4 regions of the Micromonospora sp. WMMD1076 genome follow, and region 4 is predicted to be linked to each of the others. Evidence: riboswitches for the same ligand, from Rfam matches in the RefSeq annotation. Region 4 holds a riboswitch; each other region holds the start of a gene.
The links. A riboswitch is a leader RNA that binds a small molecule or an ion and turns the genes downstream of it on or off. The one in region 4 is predicted to bind cyclic di-AMP.
Positions count from the first base shown of each region.

Region 1 (5,175 bases), 460 kb from region 4:
GCCGAGTTCACCTGCGCCGACGAGCCGATCCTTGAGGAGATCCGACGGGCTGGCTACCTGGTGCGGAAGACCGTCGCCCCATACGGCTACCGGATCGGTGGAACGGGCCATACCCGCGACGACAGCACCGATGGGTTCATGCCTAACGACTCTCTCTCCAGTTGCCTCAGACGTCTCGGAGTGCTGGGAAACAAGCATGTGCCGCAGCTGTACCTGACCGCGGACATAAGTCAGCGCGTGGCCCTGCTACAGGGACTGATGGACATCGATGGTTACGTCGATGACCGGGGTCGGTGTGAGTTCGTCAGCACCAGGGAACATCTGACGGACGCAGTGGTCGAACTGGCCGCCAGCCTCGGCCTTCGACCAGTCAAACGAAAGAAGCGGGCGATGCTCAACGGCGTCGACAAGGGCCCGGCGTACCAGGTGAAGTTCACGCCGCATGTTCCGGTTTTCCGGCTTCCTCGGAAACTGGCCAGGCAGAAGCTCGATCGCTTCCACCGATTTCGATCGATCGTCGCCGTACAGCCGATGGAATCCGTACCTGTTCGCTGCATCGAGGTGAACGATCCACGCGGGATGTTCCTCGCCGGGCGATCGTTCATTCCCACACACAACTCGAGCCTCGGGCGTCTGGGGCTGCTGACCCACTCGACAGCCGGTTTCATCGACCCGGGCTTCTCCGGTCACGTCACGCTGGAGCTGTCGAACGTGGCGAACCTGCCGATCACGCTCTGGCCGGGCATGAAGATCGGGCAGCTCTGCATCTTCCGGCTCTCCTCGCCGGCCGAGCACCCGTACGGCTCGGCCGTCTACGGTTCGCGGTACCAGGGCCAGCGCGGCCCGACGCCGAGCCGGTCCTGGCGGAGCTGGCGCACCTGGCCGACGCGCTGACGGCACCCGCAGTTGTTAACAGGGGCCCCCTCCTCTACCGGAGGCGTTAAGAGGGGGCCCTTCCTTACACCCGGCCGTAGCTGTTGATGTCGCCGTCGTCGACCCGCTTCATGGTGATCGGCTTGCCGGACTGGGAGGCGTGCACCACCCAGCCGTCGCCCACGTACATCGCCACGTGGTGCAGGTCGCCGTAGTAGAAGACGAGGTCACCGGCGCGCAGCTCGGCCCGGCTCACCCGCTTCGTCATGCCGTGCTGCTGGCGCGCGTTGTGCGGCAGCGAGACGCCGCCCTTGGCCCAGGCCGCCATGGTCAGGCCCGAGCAGTCGAAATGGTCCGGGCCGGCGGCGCCCCAGACGTAGATCTTGCCGATCTGGGCGCAGGCGAACTTGACCGCCGCCCCGGCCGGGCCACCGGGGTAGCCGGCCGGGCAGGGGGCCGGGCGCAGCGGGCCGCCGCCACCGTTGCCGTACACCTTGAGCCGCAGCTTCTGCAGCCGGGCGATCTCGGCGTCGATCTGCTTCTTCTTCACCGCGAGCTGGGCCTCGGTACGCGCCAGCCCGGCGATCATCTCGTCCAGCGGCCTCTTCTTGGCCGCCAGTTCGTCGCGCAGCGCCTCGACGGATCGCACCTGCTCGTGCTGGCGGTGCGCGAAGCGGTCGAGCAGCTCCAGGCCGTTGACCAGGTCGCCGGGCGAGCGGCTGCCCAGCAGCGCGTTGACAGTGGAGAGGTTGTCGCCCTTGTAGGCGTCGGCGGCGAGTCCGCCGACCTGGCCGAGCGCGGCGTCCACCCGGGCCTGGAGGGGTGCGATCTGCCGGCCGAGCGCGTCGGCCTGCTTGCGCCGCGCGGCGAGCTGCTCGCGTACGGCGTTCACCTGTTCGATGACCGGTTCGAGTTTGTTCCAGTCGCTGTCGATCTGCGCCTCGATCTCGGCGACCGAGGGTTCGGCGTGTGCCGCGGTGGCGCCGCCGGTCAGGACGACGGCGGTGCCGACGAGGGCGGCGAGGGCGATGGTGAAGCGGGACCAGCGGGTACGCGGCGCGCCGAGGGACCGGTCGACCGACCGGTTCGACGACGGCCGCGGGGCATGGAGTGCCACCGGGCGTCCGTACTCCTTCTTCCGTATCGCCTACCGGGTTAGCTGACGGATTCGGGCGGGAAGGGAGCCGCCCTACCGCATCGCTGCGGATTCACCCCAGGTACCTGGTTCCCCGGCTCGCCCGGAGGCGACTCGGCGGTGTCGGACCGTCACCGACCGGGTTGGACGGTGAGACGTGCGGCCGACGATTCACCAGAGTAGGGACCGCCGTTATCGATCCGCAACTTCCAGCGGCGTGACACTCCGTACGCGATGACAGGTCAGCCCTCGCCCACAGGTGAAGTTTTCTTTCAACACAGAATACCTGCTGGAAAGGTATTGACCCTCGCGGGTGCGCGGAGTGAGGGTGGAAACGCAGTGACCCCCATCCCTGTCCAGGAGGTTCGATGCACCTCTCCGCCCCGCCGTCGGGCAGACGGATACTGCTCGCCGCCGCAGTGGCGACAGCCACCGCGCTGGCGACCACCGGCCCGGTGACAGCCGCGCCGGACACCGCCGCGCCCGCCTCGGAACGGCAACAACAGTACGCCGCCGCAGCGGCCGAGTACGGCGTACCGCAGAACGTGCTGCTCGGTGTCTCCTATCTGGAGTCCCGCTGGGACACCCACACCGGGCAGCCGAGCACCAGCGGCGGCTACGGCCCGATGCACCTGACCGACGCCGCGCACATCCTCGCCACCCCGGGCAGCGCCCACGTCGACGAGGACGAGGACCCGCGCGGCGACGACTCCCGCCCGCTCACGCTCGACCCGGCCACCGCCGCCGCGCCGACCCAGGAGACGCCGCTGCCGCCCGCCTCCCTCCAGACGCTCGACGCCGCCGCCGCGCTCACCGGGTTCGACGCGCGGGCGCTGCGTACCGACCCGGCCGCGAACATCCGCGGCGGCGCCGCGCTGCTGGCGTCGTACCAGAAGGCTCTGGGCGGGCCGGTCGGCGCCGGCAGCGACCCGGCGGCCTGGTACGGCGCGGTGGCCCGCTACTCCGGCGCGGACACGGCCGACGCCGCGGAGGCCTTCGCCGACGAGGTCTACGACCAGCTCGGCCAGGGCGCCACCCGGACCACCGACGACGGGCAGCGGGTCACGCTCGCCGCGACCGCCGCGAAGCCGGACCGCTCCGCGGTGACCCGGCTCGGCCTGCGCCGCGCCGAGCGGCCGGACGGGCTGGAGTGCCCGGTCCGGCTGGCCTGTGAGTGGATCCCCGCGCCCTACGAGCAGCTCAGCGCCGACCCGGGCGACTACGGCAACCACGACCTGGGCAACCGGCCGAAGCAGCAGAAGATCGAGTACATCGTCATCCACGACACCGAGGGCTACTTCGGCCCGAGCGTCGACCTGGTGAAGCGGGCCGACTATCTGGCCTGGCACTACACGCTGCGCTCGGTGGACGGCTACATCGCCCAGCATGTCAAGACCAAGGACGTGGGCTGGCACGCCGGCAACTGGTACGTCAACGCCAAGTCCATCGGCCTGGAGCACGAGGGCTTCGCCGGCCAGGGCACCTGGTACACCGAGGCGATGTACCGGACCTCCGCCAAGCTGGTCCGCCACCTGGCGCTGAAGTTCGGCATCCCGATGGACCGGCAGCACATCATCGGCCACGACAACGTGCCCGGCACCACCGCCGGCACGGTGCGCGGCATGCACTGGGATCCGGGTCCGTACTGGGACTGGTCGCACTACTTCGACCTGATGAAGGCGCCGTTCCGGACCACCGGCACGGCCCGGACCGGCCTGGTCACCATCGACCCGGACTTCGCCACCAACCGGCCCGCGTTCCTCGGCTGCAACCAGCAGCCGCCCGGCGTCCCGACGCCCACCCCGCCGGCCCAGCCGTGCCCGTCGCGCGGCTCTTCCGCGGTGGTCCTGCGGACCGCGCCGAGCCTGGACGCCCCGCTGGTCAACGACCTCGGGCTGCGCCCGGACGGCACGCCGGACACGATGTACATCTCCGACCACGGCGCCCGCGCCTCGGCCGGTCAGACGTACGCGCTCGCCGGCCGCCAGGGTGACTGGACAGCGATCTGGTACCTCGGCCAGAAGGCGTGGTTCCTCAACCCGGCCTCCGCGCCGACGGCCAAGTGGGCCACCGGCTTCGTCGTGACGCCGCGGCCCGGCAAGGCCACCATCCCGGTGTACGGGCGGGCCTACCCGGAGCAGGCCGCCTACCCGGACACCATCCCGTACCAGACCATCTCGCCGCTTCAGTACACGTTCGCCGCCGGCCAGCGGTACGCGGTGGGCGGGGTGCTGCCCGGCGAGTACTACCGGGCGGTCTCGTTCGACGGTTCGGCACCGGGTGACCGGACCGTGGTCCGCGGCGAAAACCGCTACGTGCAGGTCCAGTTCGGTCACCGGATCATGTTCGTGAACCTGGACGACGTGCTGATCCTGCCGTCCCCGATCGGCGCGCCGCGCTGACCCGCCACCACACACGGAAAGGCCCCCGGTCCACACGGACCGGGGGCCTTTCCGACGGCAGAGGTGGTGTCAGCTGACCCGGACGAAGCCGGCGAGCGGCTGGGTGTTGATGCTCGACACCTGGACCGGTTTGCCGGTACGTGGCGCGTGCACCATCACCCCGTTGCCGAGATAGAGCCCGACGTGATGCAGGTCGGAGCCGAAGAAGACCAGGTCACCTGGGCGGGCCTCGGAGCGGGAGATCCTGCGGCCCTCGTTCCACTGCGCGCCGGTGAAGTGGGTCAGCGAGATGCCCGCCGCCTTGTACGCGTACTGGGTGAGGCCGGAGCAGTCGAACGAGTTCGGGCCGGTGGCGCCCCACACGTACGGGTCACCGACCTGGGCGCACGCCGTCTTGATGGCGGTCCGCGCGGCGCTGCTCACCACGCCGTCGATCTTGGGGCAGCCCGCCGGGCGGATCGACGTCACCGGGAGCATCGCGGTCAGCCGCTTGATCTCCGAGTCGATCTGCTTCTTCTTCGCCGCGAGATCGTTCTGCTGCTTGATCTCCAGCGCGATCAGCGCGTCGAGCTTCTCCTTCTGCTTGTTGTACTCGTCGCGCACCTTGAGCACACCGGCGATCTGGCGGCGCTGGTCGTCGGCGATCCGGTCCAGCATGACCAACTGCTCGGCCAGCGTGCCCGGCTTGGTGTTCACCAGCAGCGCGCCCAGCTCCTGCGACGGGCCCTGGATGTAGTACCGGGCCGCGATGTCGCCGACCTTGTT
Region 1 is NZ_CP120862.1:957,937-963,111, reverse strand. Features, by position in the region: partial or broken gene O7622_RS29175 (hypothetical protein) at 1-423, shown strand, start outside; partial or broken gene dcd (dCTP deaminase) at 619-894, shown strand; gene O7622_RS04725 (C40 family peptidase) at 959-1,990, opposite strand; cyclic di-AMP (ydaO/yuaA leader) riboswitch at 2,004-2,138, opposite strand; gene O7622_RS04720 (peptidoglycan recognition family protein) at 2,377-4,410, shown strand; gene O7622_RS04715 (C40 family peptidase) at 4,480-5,175, opposite strand, start outside.
Region 1: it holds a riboswitch for cyclic di-AMP, as region 4 does, so the genes downstream of both, O7622_RS04725 (C40 family peptidase) here and O7622_RS07045 (hypothetical protein) in region 4, are expected to answer to the same signal.

Region 2 (5,175 bases), 1.4 Mb from region 4:
GGAGATCCCCGCCGACAAGTTCGTCGTGGTCGGCCGGCCCCAGGTCGAGGCGATCGAGGTACGCCGGGAGCCGGTCACCCCGGCGGCACACCCCACGGTCCTCTACACCCCGACCTGGACCGGGCACCACGCCGACGCGAACTACTGCTCGCTGCCGGTGGCCGAGACGCTGATCCGCCGGTTGATCGACCGGGGCGCCGCGGTGATCCTGCGCGCCCACCCGTACACCGGCAAGAACCCGGCCTCGGCCCGCCAGCTCGCCCGGCTCACCGAACTGCTCGCCGCCGACCGCGCCAGGACGGGCCGGACGCACCTGTGGGGTGCCGCCGCGGCCCGCGAACTGACGCTCACCGAGTGCGTCAACCGCGCCGACGCGCTGGTCTCCGACGTGTCAGGGGTCATCTCCGACTGGCTCTACTCCGGCAAGCCGTACGCGGTCACCGACACCGGCGCCGACGGCGAGCACTTCGTCGAGCGGTTCCCGCTCGCGGCGTCCGGCTACGTGCTGCGGCGCGACATGTCCAACGTGGACGAGGTGCTCACCGGCCTGCTGGACGCCGACCCGAAGGCGGCGCAGCGCTGGGCGGCCCGGACCCGTTACCTGGGCGACTTCCCCGCCGACGGGTACGCCGAGGCGTTCCTGTCCGCCGCCCGCCGGGAGCTGGAACCCGACTGGGCGGTCCCGGTGCCGCGCGCGGCCGGCTAGAAACGCGGGCGGCCCGGCCCGTCGCGCGCCCGGCTCGCCCGCTCAGAGGTACGGGTCGAGCAGGGCGAGCACCGCCTCCGGGTCCTCGACGTGCGCGTTGTGGCCCAGCCCGGGCAGCGTGGCCACCGGCACGCCCAGTTCCTTGAGCTGCGCGTCGGTCACCATCGGGTCCAGCTCGCCCCGGGCCAGCAGCACCGGCACATCGGTGGTGTCCAGCAGCACCGGCAGCCGGGGCTCCCCGACCGCGAACGCCGCCGGGTCCATGGCGAGCCGCCAGCGGCCGTCCTTCCGCCGCAGTCCCGCCTCCACCACCGGATGGTCCGGGGCGAACAGCCCGGCGAGCCCGGAGACCCGCAGGTAGCGGCGGGCCGCCTCGTCACGGGTGGCGAACCAGGTGACCGGCCGGGCAGCCAGTTCCACCGACTTCGCCAGCTCGGCCGGGGACCAGACCGCCTTGATGCCGAGCCCGACCACCGCGTCGACCGGAAGCCCTCGCTGCCGGGCCGCGAGCGCCAGCGCCACCACCCCGCCGAGCGAGTGCCCGAGCAGCACCAGCCGGTCCTCGGGGCCGAGCCGGACCGGGCCGAGCCCGTCGACCACGCGCTGGGCCAGGGCCTCGAACGAGTAGCCGTCGAGCGGCGGCGACCAGCCGTGACCCGCCAGGTCGGGAGCGAGCCAGCGGCCGGGCCAGCGGCGCTCCAGCAGCGGCGCCCAGGGCAGCCACACCTCGCCGGTGGCACCCATGCCGTGCAGGAGAATCAGGTGCCGCTTCCCCGTCGCATCGCCCATTGGCGCAGTCTGCCACCGCCCGCCCCGCCCACGCGAGACCGAACCCCCACCCCCCTCGCCCCCTCGATCTTGCAGTTGCGGCCCCAAGGATGCCCGGCTCGTCCGCTATGACAGGGCCACAAGTGCAAGGTCAGCGAGCCGAGGGCCCCGGGGGCGAGGGCGGAGCGGGGGCGGGGAAGGCCGGCACCCCGGGGTGGGGTGCCGGCCTTCGGAGCGTGCGGGACTTCTCAGGCGGAGTAGCCGCGGCTGGCGATCCAGTGCGCCAGGTCGATCGTGGTGACCCAGTACGAGGGCAGCGACGGGTCGGCCGAGTCGGCGATCCGTACGGTCCGGCCGTCGTCCTTGTAGCCGACCACCGCGACGTAGTGGCCGCCCGGGAACGAGTGCCAGCCACCGTTGGTGTCGGTGGCCGTACCGGCGACGTTCGCGACGACCCCCCGGCCGTTGCTGATCGCCTCGACCACGTCGGCCTGGAGGCGGTCCATCTGGGCCGGGGTGGCCGAGCCGGGAATCATCCGGGTCCGGTACGGGTTGCCCTTGACCTGCTGGTTGAGCACACGGGTGGTGTCCTCGGCCGAGTTGGTGCCCATCTCGGTGGTGCCGAGAGGGCCGGCGAGCGCATCCTGGCTGCGCTCGATGCCGGCGGCGCTGAGCGCGTTGCGCACGGCGGCCGGGCCGCAGTAGAAGTAGTTGATCTGCGCCTGGTAGTCGTAGTCGAGCGACTTGCTCGACGGCGGCTTCGGCTTGGCCTTGGGCGTGGTGTCCGGGTCGGCCGTGACCTTCGCGGACGGGGAGGCGCTCGGCGACGCGCCGGCCGTGGCGGAGACGCTTGGCGGCGCCTGCGGTACGGCGATGCGGGCCTCGCTGCGGCTGGCGGGCTGCTCGCCGAGGCGGGCGGCGCCGAGCTCGGCGACCGCCGCGGTGTTCTCCTGGACCGGGGCGTCGTCACCGGCGGTGGCGACGGTGCCGGCACCGGCGGCCAGCACGAGCGCGGCGGCCGAGCCGGCGATGATCTGGTACGGGCGTTCGGTGACGATCCGTCGCAGCTGACGCTTCAGGTGGTGCTTCACGAAATCCTCCACGGGGCGTGAGCGGCGCACGCCGGCCCGGCACGCGGAGGAACTCACACGTGCTGGCGGGCCGGATGGCCGGGGGATCGGGAACGCCCGTGATGCCGGGCGCCCAAGGGGGCGGTTGCCGGTCGCGCGTCAGGCGCGCGAGGGCACCGCGGTGCCGTGGAGGCGGGGGGACGATCGAGGGGTGGGCACGAGGGGTACTCCTTCCGTGGCCGCCGACCGGGTTAGCTGACGGATTCGGGCGGGAAGTACGCCCTACCGCGGGCCGTGGGCTCGCGGATTCACCCCGATGTTGCTCATGGGTCCCCGGTTCGTGGAACACGATTAGGCGGGTCGGTGCGGCGTCGCCGTCGGCGATCGATTACCGCATCGGACGCGCCGACACTACCGGTGGGTATGTCCCCTGCCAAGCGCCCCGACCTGCGTAAACATGATCCTTGGTAACGGATTTCGGAACACCCGGTTACTGACTTCACTCAATGGGACAAGCAGTTTCGACGGCACCCGGCGGCGGAAAGCGGACAGACGGCGAGGACCCCGCGCGCAATTGCGCAACTCGGTGACCTGTTCTGCGCCCGACGCCCGTTTCGGCGGCCCGGGTGACCGGGTTCACCACGTTCCGGGTAACGATTCGGTCGAGACGGCCGTCTCAGCCGACCCGGGCCGGTCGCCACCGCGCGTTCCGGACCGACGCGGGCACCGGCGAGGCGCTCGGCGTCGCGCTCCGGTACGCCGGGACGGGCCGCAGCGCCGCAGTGGCCGCGTACGCCTCGGCGGCGAGCGTCCGGGCGGCCTCGGCGGCCAGTTCGGCGTCCCGCCAGGCTGCCCGCTCCCGCGCGGCGGCGCTCTCCCATCCGGCCCGGCGCCCGTCCCGGACGGTGCGGGCCAGCACGATCTCCTGCGCGGCCGGGTGCCGGCGCGGATCCCACCCGTTGCGGCGCGCCAGCACGTCGGCGAGCTGACGGGCGGTCAGGTCGCCCCGCCAGTGCGCCGTCATGGCGGCGTGGTGCAGCCAGCGCTCCCGGGCCGCGTACTCGGCAGGGGTGCGTGGCGTGCGCGGGGCGGGCAGCGCGGCGGCGCCGGCGAGGCGGCGGGCGGCGGTGTCCGCCTCGTCGTACGCGGTCCAGGCCCGGTCCGCGTCGTCCTGCGCGGCCAGCCACCGCTCCCGGCGGCGACGTGCCGTCTGGGCGGCCCCGGCGGCGGCCACCGCGACCTCCTCGGCGTACCGGATCAGGTCGTCGCGGCGGGCGGCGTCGGCGTCGGCCGGTTCGGGGGCCGCCTCCGGCGCGGGGTCGCGTTCGGGCCGGGCGACGAGCACGGCGAGCAGGCCCAGCGCGAGCAGCAGCAGGAAGGACCAGATGGCGGCGGCCTCGGGCACGGAGGTGAGGAAGTGGTACAGAGCGGTCTGCGACATGGTCGGCACCTCACGGGAAGGACCTGGCGGGAGGGCCCGCACGACCTCGCCGGGGCGAGCCGGTGGAGAGGGCCGCCGGGGCGGGTGCGGGGATGACGTGCGGTGGGTGCGGGGAACGGGCGCGGCCCGTGAGCGGGTCAGCGGGCGGGCGGGGCCCGCGGGCCGGCCGGTGCGGCGGCCCGTCCGGCCGGGACCGGCTCCGCGACGGCCGGGACGGCCGCCCGGGGCTCGGGCGCCGGCACCTCGGCGGGAGGGGCCTGCCGCTCGGCCACGCGGTCGGCCTCCGGCCGCGTCGCGGTCGAGGCGCCGGTGACCGTGTACGTCGAGGCGGCGACCGCCGGAGCCGGGGCGGCAGCGGCGACACCGGACGGCAGCGTGGCGGCGCCGAACGAACAGGCGACGACCACGGCGAGACTGGCGAGCATCCGGGCGGTCCAGCGCGCCACCCACCAGACGGGGCAGGTGAGCGCGATCGGAAGCACGGGTACAAATTACCGCCGAACCCCCCACTAACGCACCGCCGCACGGCGTGTCGCGGATCGACCGGCGGACGTGTGCGCGTGTCAGTCCGGGCGACGCCGCCCGGCGTACTCGATGTCCTCGGCCGGACCGGTGACGGGCCTCGCGCCGCCGTCGGCGACCGGGCCGGCGGCGGTCTCGGCGGGCCTGCGCGGAGCCGGCACGGCCGGTGCGCGCGACGCCGCGCGGGCCCGGCGGGACGGGCCGAGCAGGCGCATCATCGGTGTCTCCACCCAGCGGTGCAGCGCGGCGGCCAGCGCGAGCGTGACCACCAGGAAGCCGAGCACCGCGACCGGGCCGCGCCAGCCGGGCAGGCCGTTCCCCCAGTGCCCGGTCAGCCGCAGCACTGTGACCATGACCAGCACGTGGACCAGGTAGAAGGCGAACGAGACCTCACCGAGCCAGACCATCGCCCGGGACCGCCAGGGGGTGGGGCGGCCGCGCACGTCGGCGTCCGCCGCGGCGGCGATGACCAGCAGGTACGCGACAGCGAGCAGCGCCGCCCAGAACTCGGCCGGGATCCACAGCGCGGCGATCACCCAGGTGGCGACGAAGATCCCGGTGGCAGCGGCGAGGTTCGGTCCGCGCCAGCGGTGCCGGCGCATCAGCTCGGCGGCGGCCACGCCCATCCAGAACTCCAGCGACCGGGTCACCGGGAGGATCTGGGTGAA
Region 2 is NZ_CP120862.1:2,834,015-2,839,189, reverse strand. Features, by position in the region: gene O7622_RS13765 (CDP-glycerol glycerophosphotransferase family protein) at 1-706, shown strand, start outside; gene O7622_RS13760 (alpha/beta fold hydrolase) at 749-1,495, opposite strand; gene O7622_RS13755 (C39 family peptidase) at 1,723-2,577, opposite strand; cyclic di-AMP (ydaO/yuaA leader) riboswitch at 2,770-2,912, opposite strand; gene O7622_RS13750 (hypothetical protein) at 3,221-3,985, opposite strand; gene O7622_RS13745 (hypothetical protein) at 4,123-4,467, opposite strand; gene O7622_RS13740 (acyltransferase) at 4,549-5,175, opposite strand, start outside.
Region 2: it holds a riboswitch for cyclic di-AMP, as region 4 does, so the genes downstream of both, O7622_RS13755 (C39 family peptidase) here and O7622_RS07045 (hypothetical protein) in region 4, are expected to answer to the same signal.

Region 3 (5,175 bases), 2.9 Mb from region 4:
CTACGAGCGCACCTACAAGGGCCTGCCGGTGGTCGGCGGCGACTTCGTGCTCGCCACGGACTCGGCCGGCAACCTGAAGTACGCCTCGGTCGCCCAGCAGCGCCCCATCGGCGCCCTCGCCACCACGCCCGCACTGACCTGGGCCGCCGCCACGAAGACGGCGCGCGCCCAGCTCAAGACCGTCAGCGCGGTCGAGGGCACCACGCTGGTGGTCTACGCGCTCGGCGCCGCACCGGCGCTGGCCTGGGAGACCACGGTACGCGGCACCGGCGCGGACGGCCCGAGCCGGCTCACCGTCGACGTCGACGCCCGCACCGGCGCGGTCCTGCGCACGCAGGAGCACGTGATGCGCGGCACCGGCACCGGCGCCTGGAACGGGCCCAGCCCGCTCACGCTCAACACCACCCAGTCGGGCTCCACGTACACCATGAAGGATCCGACCGTCACCAACCTGAGCTGCCAGGACGCGGCCAACAACACCACGTTCAGCGGCTCCGACGACGCGTGGGGCAACGGCACCGCCACCAACAAGGAGACCGGCTGCGTGGACGCGTTGTTCGCCGCGCAGACCGAGCACAAGATGCTCGCCCAGTGGCTGGGCCGCAACGGCGCCAACGGCAATGGCGGCTACTGGCCGATCCGGGTGGGCCTCAACGACCAGAACGCCTACTACGACGGCAGCCAGGTGCAGATCGGCAAGAACACCGCCGGCCAGTGGATCGGCTCGCTGGACGTGGTGGCGCACGAGATCGGCCACGGCATCGACGACAACACCCCGGGCGGCATCTCCGGCGGCGGCACCCAGGAGTTCGTGGCCGATACGTTCGGCGCGGCCACCGAGTGGTTCGCCAACGAGCCGTCCAGCTACGACGCGCCGGACTTCCTGGTCGGCGAGAAGATCAACCTGGTCGGCTCCGGCCCGATCCGCAACATGTACAACCCGTCCGCGCTCGGCGACCCGAACTGCTACTCCAGCAGCATCCCGTCGACCGAGGTGCACGCCGCGGCCGGCCCGGGCAACCACTGGTTCTACCTGCTCGCCAACGGCAGCAGCCCGACCAACGGGCAGCCGTCCAGCTCGACCTGCAACGGCAGCAGCGTGACCGGCCTGGGCATCCAGAAGGCCATGAAGATCATGTACAACGGCATGCTGCTGAAGACCTCGTCCTCGTCGTACCTGAAGTACCGCACCTGGACGCTGCAGGCGGCGAAGAACCTCTACCCGGGCAGCTGCGCGGAGTTCAACACCGTCAAGGCGGCCTGGGACGCGGTGAGCGTGCCGGCCCAGTCCGGTGACCCGACCTGCGCCGGCGGCACTCCGACGCCCACCCCGAGCACCACGACCACCCCGCCGTCGGGCGGCTGCTCCGGCAACAAGCTCGCCAACCCGGGCTTCGAGTCCGGCAACGTGAGCTGGAGCGCCTCGTCCGGCGTCATCACCACCGACAGCGGCCAGGCCGCGCACGGCGGCTCGTACAAGGCGTGGCTCGACGGGTACGGCTCGTCGCACACCGACACGCTCAGCCAGTCGGTGACGATCCCGGCCGGATGCCGGGCGACGTTGAGCTTCTGGCTGCACATCGACAGCGCGGAGTCGACCACGAGCACCGCGTACGACAAGCTCACCGTGAAGGCGGGCAGCACCACGCTGGCCACCTACTCCAACCTGAACAAGGCCGCCGGCTACGCGCAGCGGTCCTTCGACATCTCGTCGCTCGCAGGCACCACGGCGACCATCTCGTTCAGCGGGGTGGAGGACAGCTCGTTGCAGACGTCCTTCGTCGTCGACGACACCGCGGTCACCCTGAGCTGACAGTGGCGTGCGCGGCCGGTCGTCGTCCTCCCGGCGGCCGGCCGCCTCGCCGTGTCGGCCCAGCGTCCCGTCGCGTCGGGCCGGCGTCCCGTGTCGGCTCGGCGCCGTTTCGCCGTGTCAGGCCCGGCGCGCGCCCTGGGACGCGGTGCCGCGGTCGCGGTGGATCCGCGCGGCCGCCTCGTGCATCGCGCGGCCGAACAGCTCGGCCTGGTCGCCCATGCTGCCGAGCCGGGCGGCGAGCGCATCGGCGTCGGCCCGCGCCGACGCGCTGACCCGGGCGTCCAGCTCGGACAGCGCCGCGTTGGCGGCGGTGACGAAGTGTCCGCAGAGGACCTCCGGAGGCTCGCCGGCCAGCTCCGGGTCGATCGTCACGGAATCCAGCCGGCCACCCTGGACGGCGACCGCGCGAACCCGGCCACCGGCGGCCGTGCCCTCGGCGCGCAGCAGGTCGCCGGGCTCGCCGTCGGCGTGCGCCGAGGCCCGGGACCGCATCGCGGTGAGCGCCTGCTGTGTGCGGGTCAGCAGCTCGTCGATGCTCGCGGCCGCCGAGAACGGGTCGTTGGTCATATCCGCGCTTTCTTCACGTCTTAGCCGAGCATCGTGACCCTAGCAACCGGCTCCGACGAATCGCGGTACTGCCGCCGCGGGCCGTCTCCCGGACGCCGGGAGCAGGCCGGACACCCGTCGACGCGGCGTGTCGCGGACGGGGCGGACGCCCGGCCGGGTCGCCCCGGCCGGGCGTTCTCGGCGGCTGTCAGTGCAGCCGCAGCCGCTGACCGGGGAAGATCAGGCCGGGATCGTCGCCGACCACCGCGCGGTTGCGCTCGTGCAGGGCGCGCCAGCCGCCGTCGACGCGCTGCGTCACGGCGATCTCCGACAGCGTGTCACCACGCCGGACCAGGTACGTCCCGGCGCCGGACGACGACCGCAGGGCCACCGTCGTCGTGGCGCGCTCCGACGCGGCCCTGCGGGTGGCCGCCCGCTCCGGCGCGGCCTTGCGCGTGGCGGCCCGCTCCGGTGCCGCCTTTGTGGTGGCCCGCTCGGACCGGGTCGCCACGCTCGCCGAGCCGCCCTTCTTGCCGCAGACCGGCCACGCGCCGATGCCCTGACCGCGCAGCACCTTCCCCGCGACGGCGATCTGCTCGGACCGGCTGGCCAGGTCGGCGCGGGCGGCGTATCTCTGGCCGCCGTAGCCGTTCCAGGTGGCGCGGGAGAACTGGAGCCCGCCGTAGTAGCCGTTACCAGTGTTGATCTTCCAGTTGCCGCCCGATTCGCAGCGCGCGACCGCGTCCCAGTTGACGCCCGCGCCGGCCGGAGCGGCCGGGCCGAACAGGCTCGCGGCGCCGACTGCGGCGCCGGCCAGGGCCGCTCCGAGAGCGGTACGGCGGCTTCGGGCTGAGTATTCAGTTGCCATGTGGATTCCTCCACGCCGACGAGGTGAGCTGTCGGGTTCGGGCCGAGGAGCCCGGCCGCCGGTGGCGGCTTCACCCCGAGGTGACGATGCACCGTGGAACGTGTGGTTCCCCCGCTCCCGCGCGAGGTTCGGTTACCGGGGACGGCGGCGGGATTTGGCGTTTCCGGCCCGCGGTGTCCGCGTCTGCGAACGAAACCGACGCTAGGAGCGATTTGCGACGATCGTCCGCTTCTTGTGACGCTCTTCACCCGGCCGGGCTACCGGCCGCGGCGCTACGGTGGCAGGGCCGGGCAAGATCACGGGAGGGGCGGGACCGATGGCCGATCACGGACACGAGCCGACCTTCGGCGGCTTCGTCACCCCCGCCGCCGGGCAGCCCGACCAGGTGGTGGCGCTGGCCCGGCTCTGCGAGCAGGTCGGGCTGGACCTGGTCACGTTCCAGGACCATCCGTACCAGCCGGGCTTCCTGGACACCTGGACGCTGATGTCCTACGTGGCAGCCGCCACCGAACGCATCCGCCTGGCCGGAAACGTCCTCAACCTGCCGTTGCGCCAGCCGGTGGTGCTGGCCCGCAGCGTCGCCAGCCTGGACCTGCTCACCGGCGGCCGGGTCGAGCTGGGGCTCGGCGCGGGCGCGTTCTGGGACGCGATCGAGGCGGCGGGCGGGCGGCGCCTGGCCCCCGGCGCCGCCGTCGACGCCCTCGACGAGGCGATCCGGGTGATCCGCGAGGTCTGGGACACCGGCCGTCGTGATCCACGGGGTGGTGGAGAGCGTCGACCGCGCGCTCGTGGAGCTGGTCCGTCGGCCCGGCGACTTCACGCAGCTCCGGGAGGCGGTGGACCTGCTCACCGACACGCTGCTGTCGCACCTGTCGTACGAGGAGCACCAGATCGTCGAGCCGCTGGCCCGCCACGGGTTCTTCCCCGGCCAGTTGTGAGGTAGCCGACTTCGGGAGCCCGTCCTGCCCCCTCCCTTCCCCGCACGAGGGTTCGGCCGGCACGCCGGCATGATCCACGCCAGGTCGGCGAGGTGGCGGTATCGGAGGCATCCCGATACCGCCACCTCGGCGTGATGAAGTCGATCAAGCCGGCCCGGTCTGGCTGGGCCGGGTCCAGCCGGGCCTGGCCGGGCTACAGGCCGCGGGCCAGGCGGTCGGCGAGGATCCGGGTGAACCGCGCCGGGTCGGCCAGCTCGCCGCCCTCCGCCAGCAACGCCATGCCGTACAGCAGCTCGGCGGTCTCGGTCAGCGCGGCGGTGTCGCCGCCCTCCCCGTGCGCCTTGCGCAGCCCGGTGACCAGCGGGTGGGCCGGGTTCAGCTCCAGGGTCCGCTTGACCCGGGGCACCTCCTGGCCCATCGCCCGGTACATCTTCTCCAGCGTCGGCGTCATGTCGTGCGCGTCGCCCACCACGCAGGCCGGTGAGGTGGTCAGCCGGGTGGACAGTCGCACCTCCCTGACGCTGTCGGCGAGCGCGCCGCCGAGGAACGTGAGCAGGTCGGCGTACTCCTGGCGCTCCGCCTCGGCCTTCTCCTTCTCCTCCTCGGTCTCCAGGTCCACCTGGCCCTTGGCGACCGAGCGCAGCGTCTTCCCGTCGTACGCGCCGACGCGCTCGACCCACACCTCGTCCACCGGGTCGGTGAGGATCAGCACCTCGTAGCCCTTGGCGCGGAACGCCTCCAGGTGCGGCGAGTTCTCGATGGTGGCCCGGTTCTCGCCGGTGGCGTAGTAGATCTCGCTCTGCCCGTCCTTCATCCGCTCCACGTAGTCGCGCAGCGTGGTCGGCTCGGCCGGGTCGTGGGTGCTGGCGGCGCGGACCAGCTCCAGCAGCGTCTCGGTGTTGTCCGGGTCCTCCAGCAGACCCTCCTTGACCACCGCGCCGAACTCGGTCCAGAACGTGCGGTACGACTCGGCGGACATGTCCTTGAGCGTGGCGAGCACCTTCTTGACC
Region 3 is NZ_CP120862.1:4,273,421-4,278,595, forward strand. Features, by position in the region: gene O7622_RS20345 (M4 family metallopeptidase) at 1-1,813, shown strand, start outside; gene O7622_RS20350 (YbaB/EbfC family nucleoid-associated protein) at 1,931-2,380, opposite strand; gene O7622_RS20355 (transglycosylase family protein) at 2,568-3,227, opposite strand; cyclic di-AMP (ydaO/yuaA leader) riboswitch at 3,226-3,371, opposite strand; partial or broken gene O7622_RS20360 (LLM class flavin-dependent oxidoreductase) at 3,544-3,930, shown strand; gene O7622_RS20365 (hypothetical protein) at 3,977-4,165, shown strand; gene htpG (molecular chaperone HtpG) at 4,359-5,175, opposite strand, start outside.
Region 3: it holds a riboswitch for cyclic di-AMP, as region 4 does, so the genes downstream of both, O7622_RS20355 (transglycosylase family protein) here and O7622_RS07045 (hypothetical protein) in region 4, are expected to answer to the same signal.

Region 4 (5,175 bases):
CGGTGGTGGATGCCGGCGCGGCGGGCGGCGGCGCGGTCTGGTCGCCGGCCAGGACGGTGAACTCGGCGGTGTGCACCGCGTCGCCGTGCCGGAAGTCCAGGTAGAGACGGTACGCCCCGGCCGAGGGCACCTCGGCGGCGAACGTGATCGCCGGACCGGCCGGTGTGCGCCCGTCGCCGGGCGTGCCCTCCGGGTGCACGTGCAGGTACGCCAGGTCGCCCTGCCGCAGCGCCACCAGGTGCCCGTACGCGCCGAGGTAGGGCGCAAGGTCGGTGACCGGCCGCCCGTCACGGCTGACGGAGAGCGTGAGCCGGCTGGTCCGGCCCGGCTCCGGTGTGCCGGTCAGGGTGACCGTGTAGCCGTCGACTGTGGTGCTGGTCGCCGGTGCCGGCAGCGGCCGGGCGGTCAGCTCCCCGGGGACCGTGACGTCCAGGCCGAGGGTGAGCGGCTCCCCGCCTTCGGGTGTGAAGTCGGCGAACGCCCGCCAGACGCCGGGGCCGCCCAGCGGCGAGGCGACCCGCCAGGTGCCGTCGCCGGTCATCTCCGGGTGGACGTGCCGGAACCCGGAGAGGTCCCGGCGGGCGACGATCAGGTGCATGCGCTTGTCGTGGGCCACCTCGAAGCGGGTGACCGGGGCGCCGTCCGGGCCGGTGATCCGGAAGGCGAACTGCCCGGCCGGGGCGGCGGCGGGCTGGAACGTGTAGCCGCGTTCGGAGACGAGCAGCCCGCCGGGCAGGTGCGCGGGGGCGCCGCCCGCGTGGCTCTCGTCACCGTGACCGGCGTCGCCGGCCCCGTGGTCGCTGTCGTCGTGGCGGGTCTCGGCGGCCGGCGTGACGGGATCGGCCAGGTTGCCGATCCCGTACGCCGCGCCGAACACCGCCACGAGGCCGAGCGCGAAGCCGCTGAGCTTCGTCGCCGTGTTCATGGTGTCTCCTCGGTTGTCGCGGGTCCGCCGGACCCGTCACGCACCGGCGAGGTCGTAGCCGGCCTCGTCGACCGCCGCGCGGACCGCGTCCGCGTCCAGCGGGTTCTGACTGGTGACGGTGACCCGGCCGCCGGCCAGGTCGACCTGGACGTCGGTGACGCCCGGAAGCGCGCTCAGCTCGGTGCTCACCGAGTTGACGCAGTGCCCGCAGGTCATGCCGTTCACCTGGTAGGTGGTCTCCATCTCGCCCTCCGATCTGATACCCCCTAGGGGTACGTTCGGAACGTTAGCATACCCCCGAGGGGTACGCTATCCTCGGTCTCATGACCGCGCCGTCCAGCCCGACCCGGGGCTACACCGCCAGCAAGGACCAACTCCTCGGCCGGCTCCGCCGGATCGAGGGCCAGGTCCGTGGCATCGAGAAGATGGTCGAGGACGACCGCTACTGCATCGACGTGCTGACGCAGATCTCGGCCATCCAGGCGGCGCTGGACAAGGTCGGGCTGGGCCTGCTCGACGGGCACGCCCGGCACTGCATGCACGAGGGCGCCGCCGAGGGCCGGGCCGACGAGATGGCGACCGAGATGATGGCCGCCGTCGGCCGCCTGATGAAGCGCGGCTGAGCGGAGACCTCCGGTCGCGGCGTCCGGGAGCGGCCGGCCGGGCCGCCTACCATGGCCGGGCGACGACCCGGACGTGGTCGACACGTCCGCGCCGGCCGGGTGACCAGACCGGTCCGGCGGACCAGGCGTCGCCGCGACCGTTGGGAGAGACGCCATGGGTGCCGACCACACCCGCCCCGCACCCGCCGCACCGCCGGGCGTACGACGGCTGCTCGTCGCCGTGGTGGTGCCGCTGTTCGCGCTCACCGTGATCGCGACGCTGGTGCTCTGGCCCCGGCAGGACCGGGAGCCGGTCGGCGGAGCGGACGTCCCCCGCTACCACGGCACAGTGACCCGTGTGGTCACCGAGCCCTGCCCGCCGACCCCGGAGGCGCCGGACGGCGGGGGTGGCCCCTGCGGCACTGTGACAGTCACCGCCGAGCAGGGCCCGGACGCGGGCCGGCAGGTCGAGACGCCGATCCCGGCCGGGCCCGGCGCACCCCGGGTCGCGGTCGGCGACGAGGTCGTCCTGGTCGAGCTGACCGACCCGGGCGACCCGGCGGTGAAGTCCTACAACATCGCCGAGCACCAGCGCGGTACGCCGCTGATCTGGCTGATGGTGCTGTTCGCCGCCGCGATCGTGGCGTTCGGCCGCTGGCGCGGGCTCGCCGCGCTCGGCGGCCTGGTGGCCAGCTTCGCCATCCTCCTCGGCTTCGTGCTGCCGGGCATCGGCGCCGGCCAGCCACCGTTGCTGGTGGCGATCGTGGGCGCCGCGTTGATCATGTTCGTGGTGCTCTACCTGACCCACGGGATCACCGCGCAGACGTCGGTGGCGGTGCTCGGCACGCTCGGCAGCCTGGTGGTCACCGGCGTGCTCGGCCTGCTCGCCACGTCCGCCACCCACCTGACCGGTTTCGGCAGCGAGGACGCCACCACGCTGTCCATGTTCCAGGGCGGCGTGGACCTGCACGGGCTGCTGCTGGCCGGCATCATCATCGGCTCGCTGGGCGTGCTGGACGACGTCACAGTCACCCAGGCGGCCACCGTCACCGAACTGGCGCACGCCAACCCCGGGCTGTCCCGGCGGCAGCTCTACCGGGCGGCGACCCGGGTCGGCCGGGCCCACATCGCATCCACAGTCAACACCATCGTGCTGGCGTACGCGGGCGCCTCGCTGCCGCTGCTGCTCCTCCTGGTCGCCGATTCCCGCCCGGTGAGCGAGATCCTCACCAGCGAGTTCCTCGCCCAGGAGATCGTCCGCAGCGCGGTGGCGACGCTCGGCCTGATCGCCGCCGTACCGCTGACGACCGGACTGGCCGCGATCGTGACCACCGCCGGGCGGCGCTCGGGCGGCGCGGAGCCTGCGCCACCCGCGGCCCGGCCGCCGGCCGGACGCCACGACGCGCTGGAGGCCCTGGGCGGCGGAAAGAGCACGGAGGCCGCATGGTGACACTCCGCAGCGTGACCATCGATTTCAAACGCGACGCTGGTCACGGTGCGCCACGGCGAAATCTCGCTATTGGTCGGCTTCCGGACGTAGATCCTCAGGAGTGCTGTCAGGTAACCTCGCTGCCGGTCACCGCCGAAGGCGCGCACCGGCGCCAGCGGTGCCGCCGCCCAATCGCCCGCGGGCGAGCCGGGGAACCAGGTACATGGGGTGAATCCGCGACAGCGGTAGGGGCCACTTCCGTCCCGAACCCGTCAGCTAACCCGGTCGGCGGCCGACGGAAGGGAACACTGTGACGGCACCCCTGCGCCGCTGGCTGACACCCGTGGTGGCCGTGCTGGCCTCGCTGGCCGTGCTGGCCGGGCCGACCCCGGCGACCGCGGCCCCCACCGCGGCGGCCCCCGGCACCCCCTCGGGACACGAGGAGGACGGCGAACCGCCGCTCATCACCGAGGCGATCGACGCCGCCAACCGGGCCTTCCTCCAGGCCAAGGCGAAGCTCGCCAAGTCGCAGGACCGCCAGCGGCGGCTGGCGGCCGAGGTGAGGACGGCACAGGCCGAGCTCGAAGCGCTCAGCCCGCAGGTCAACCAGCTCGCCGCCCAGTCCTACCGGACCGGCCGGATGGGCGCGATGGCGATGCTGCTGGAGAGCAACTCGCCCGACTCGTTCGTCCGCCGGGTCAACGCCCTGGACGAGCTGAACCTCCTCAACGCGCAGCGCCTGGCCGCCATCAACGCGGTCAAGACCCGCGCCGAGCAGGCCAAGATCGCGCTCGACGCCGAGGTGCGCGAGCAGGAGAAGCAGAAGAACGCGATGGAGCGCGAGAAGGTGCAGGCCGAGCGCGCGCTGAAGCTCGTCGGCGGTCTCGGCTTCACCGGCGGCCTGGTCTCCGCCACCTCACCGGTCGCCAAGATCGGCCCCGGCCGTACCGCCGACGGCGGGTGGAAGGCGGAGTCGTGCAGCGAGGACGACCCGACCACCTCGGGCTGCGTCACGCCGCGCACGTTGCACGCGTACAAGGAGGTCCGGCGCGCGGGCTTCAAGCGCTTCGTGGGCTGCTACCGGCCCGGCGGGCCGTGGGAGCACCCCAAGGGCAAGGCGTGTGACTGGTCGCTCCAGAACAGCGGCTTCGCGGCCTGGCACAACAACGACACCCGCAGGTACGGCAACGAGGTGGCCGCCTTCCTCATCCGCAACGCCGACCGGCTGGGCATCTACTACGTCATCTGGAACCGGCAGATCTGGTTCCCGGCCACCGGCTGGAGTTCGTACAGCGGACCCTCGAACCACACCGACCACGTCCACATGTCGATGCTCTGACCCGGGCACAGCGAGAAGGGGCCGCCCGAGGGCGGCCCTTCTTCGTCATCCGTGCGTGTCAGCCGGCCAGCGCCGGGTCGGCGGGCGCCGCCGGAGCGGGCAGCGGAGCCGGGGACTGCGCCACGGTCCGCACCTCGCCGCCGGCGAGCCGGTACGACATGCCCACCACCGTGCACCGCCCGGCCGCCACCCGCTCGGCCAGCACGGCGGACCGGGCCAGCAGCGTCTCGACGGTCTGCGCGATGTGGACGTCGACGATGCCGTCCAGGTCGTCCACGCCCTGGCGGGCGGCGCGCAGCAGGCTGGGCGAGACCGCGTCCACCACCGCGCCCAGGTGCCCGACCGGGGCGGCGCCGGTCCGGAACCCCTCCCGGGCGGCCTGGACCGCGCCGCACGAGTCGTGCCCGAGCACCACCACGAGCGGGGTGCCGAGCACGGTGACCGCGTACTCGACGCTGCCGAGCACCTCCGGCCCCGCGGTGTGCCCGGCCGTCCGCACCACGAAGAGGTCACCGAGACCGCGGTCGAAGATGATCTCGGCGGCGAGCCGCGAGTCGGAGCAGCCGACGATCACCGCGAAGGGATGCTGGCCGTCCGCGACCGCCGCCCGGTGCCCGGCGTCCTGGTTCGGATGCTGCGGGACGCCGGTGACGAACCGGTGGTTACCGGCACGCAGTTCGGTCAGTGCCTGCTCCGGGGTGCTCGGCGTCATGTCCCTCACCTCGTCTACCTGGGGAACCACCAGGCCGAACGGCCTCGCGACCCACGGTCACACGCACCTCAGGACACGTCAAGATTCGTGATACGCATTTCATACTTTCCCGTTGCCGCCCGCCCCGGCCCGCGCCGATTCGGGCCGGTGGCGGCGGTGGCCATAGCA
Region 4 is NZ_CP120862.1:1,421,999-1,427,173, reverse strand. Features, by position in the region: gene O7622_RS07065 (hypothetical protein) at 1-925, opposite strand, end outside; gene O7622_RS07060 (heavy-metal-associated domain-containing protein) at 962-1,168, opposite strand; gene O7622_RS07055 (metal-sensitive transcriptional regulator) at 1,249-1,548, shown strand; gene O7622_RS07050 (YibE/F family protein) at 1,703-2,977, shown strand; cyclic di-AMP (ydaO/yuaA leader) riboswitch at 3,132-3,263, shown strand; gene O7622_RS07045 (hypothetical protein) at 3,267-4,295, shown strand; gene O7622_RS07040 (carbonic anhydrase) at 4,354-5,007, opposite strand; gene O7622_RS07035 (helix-turn-helix domain-containing protein) at 5,175-5,175, shown strand, end outside.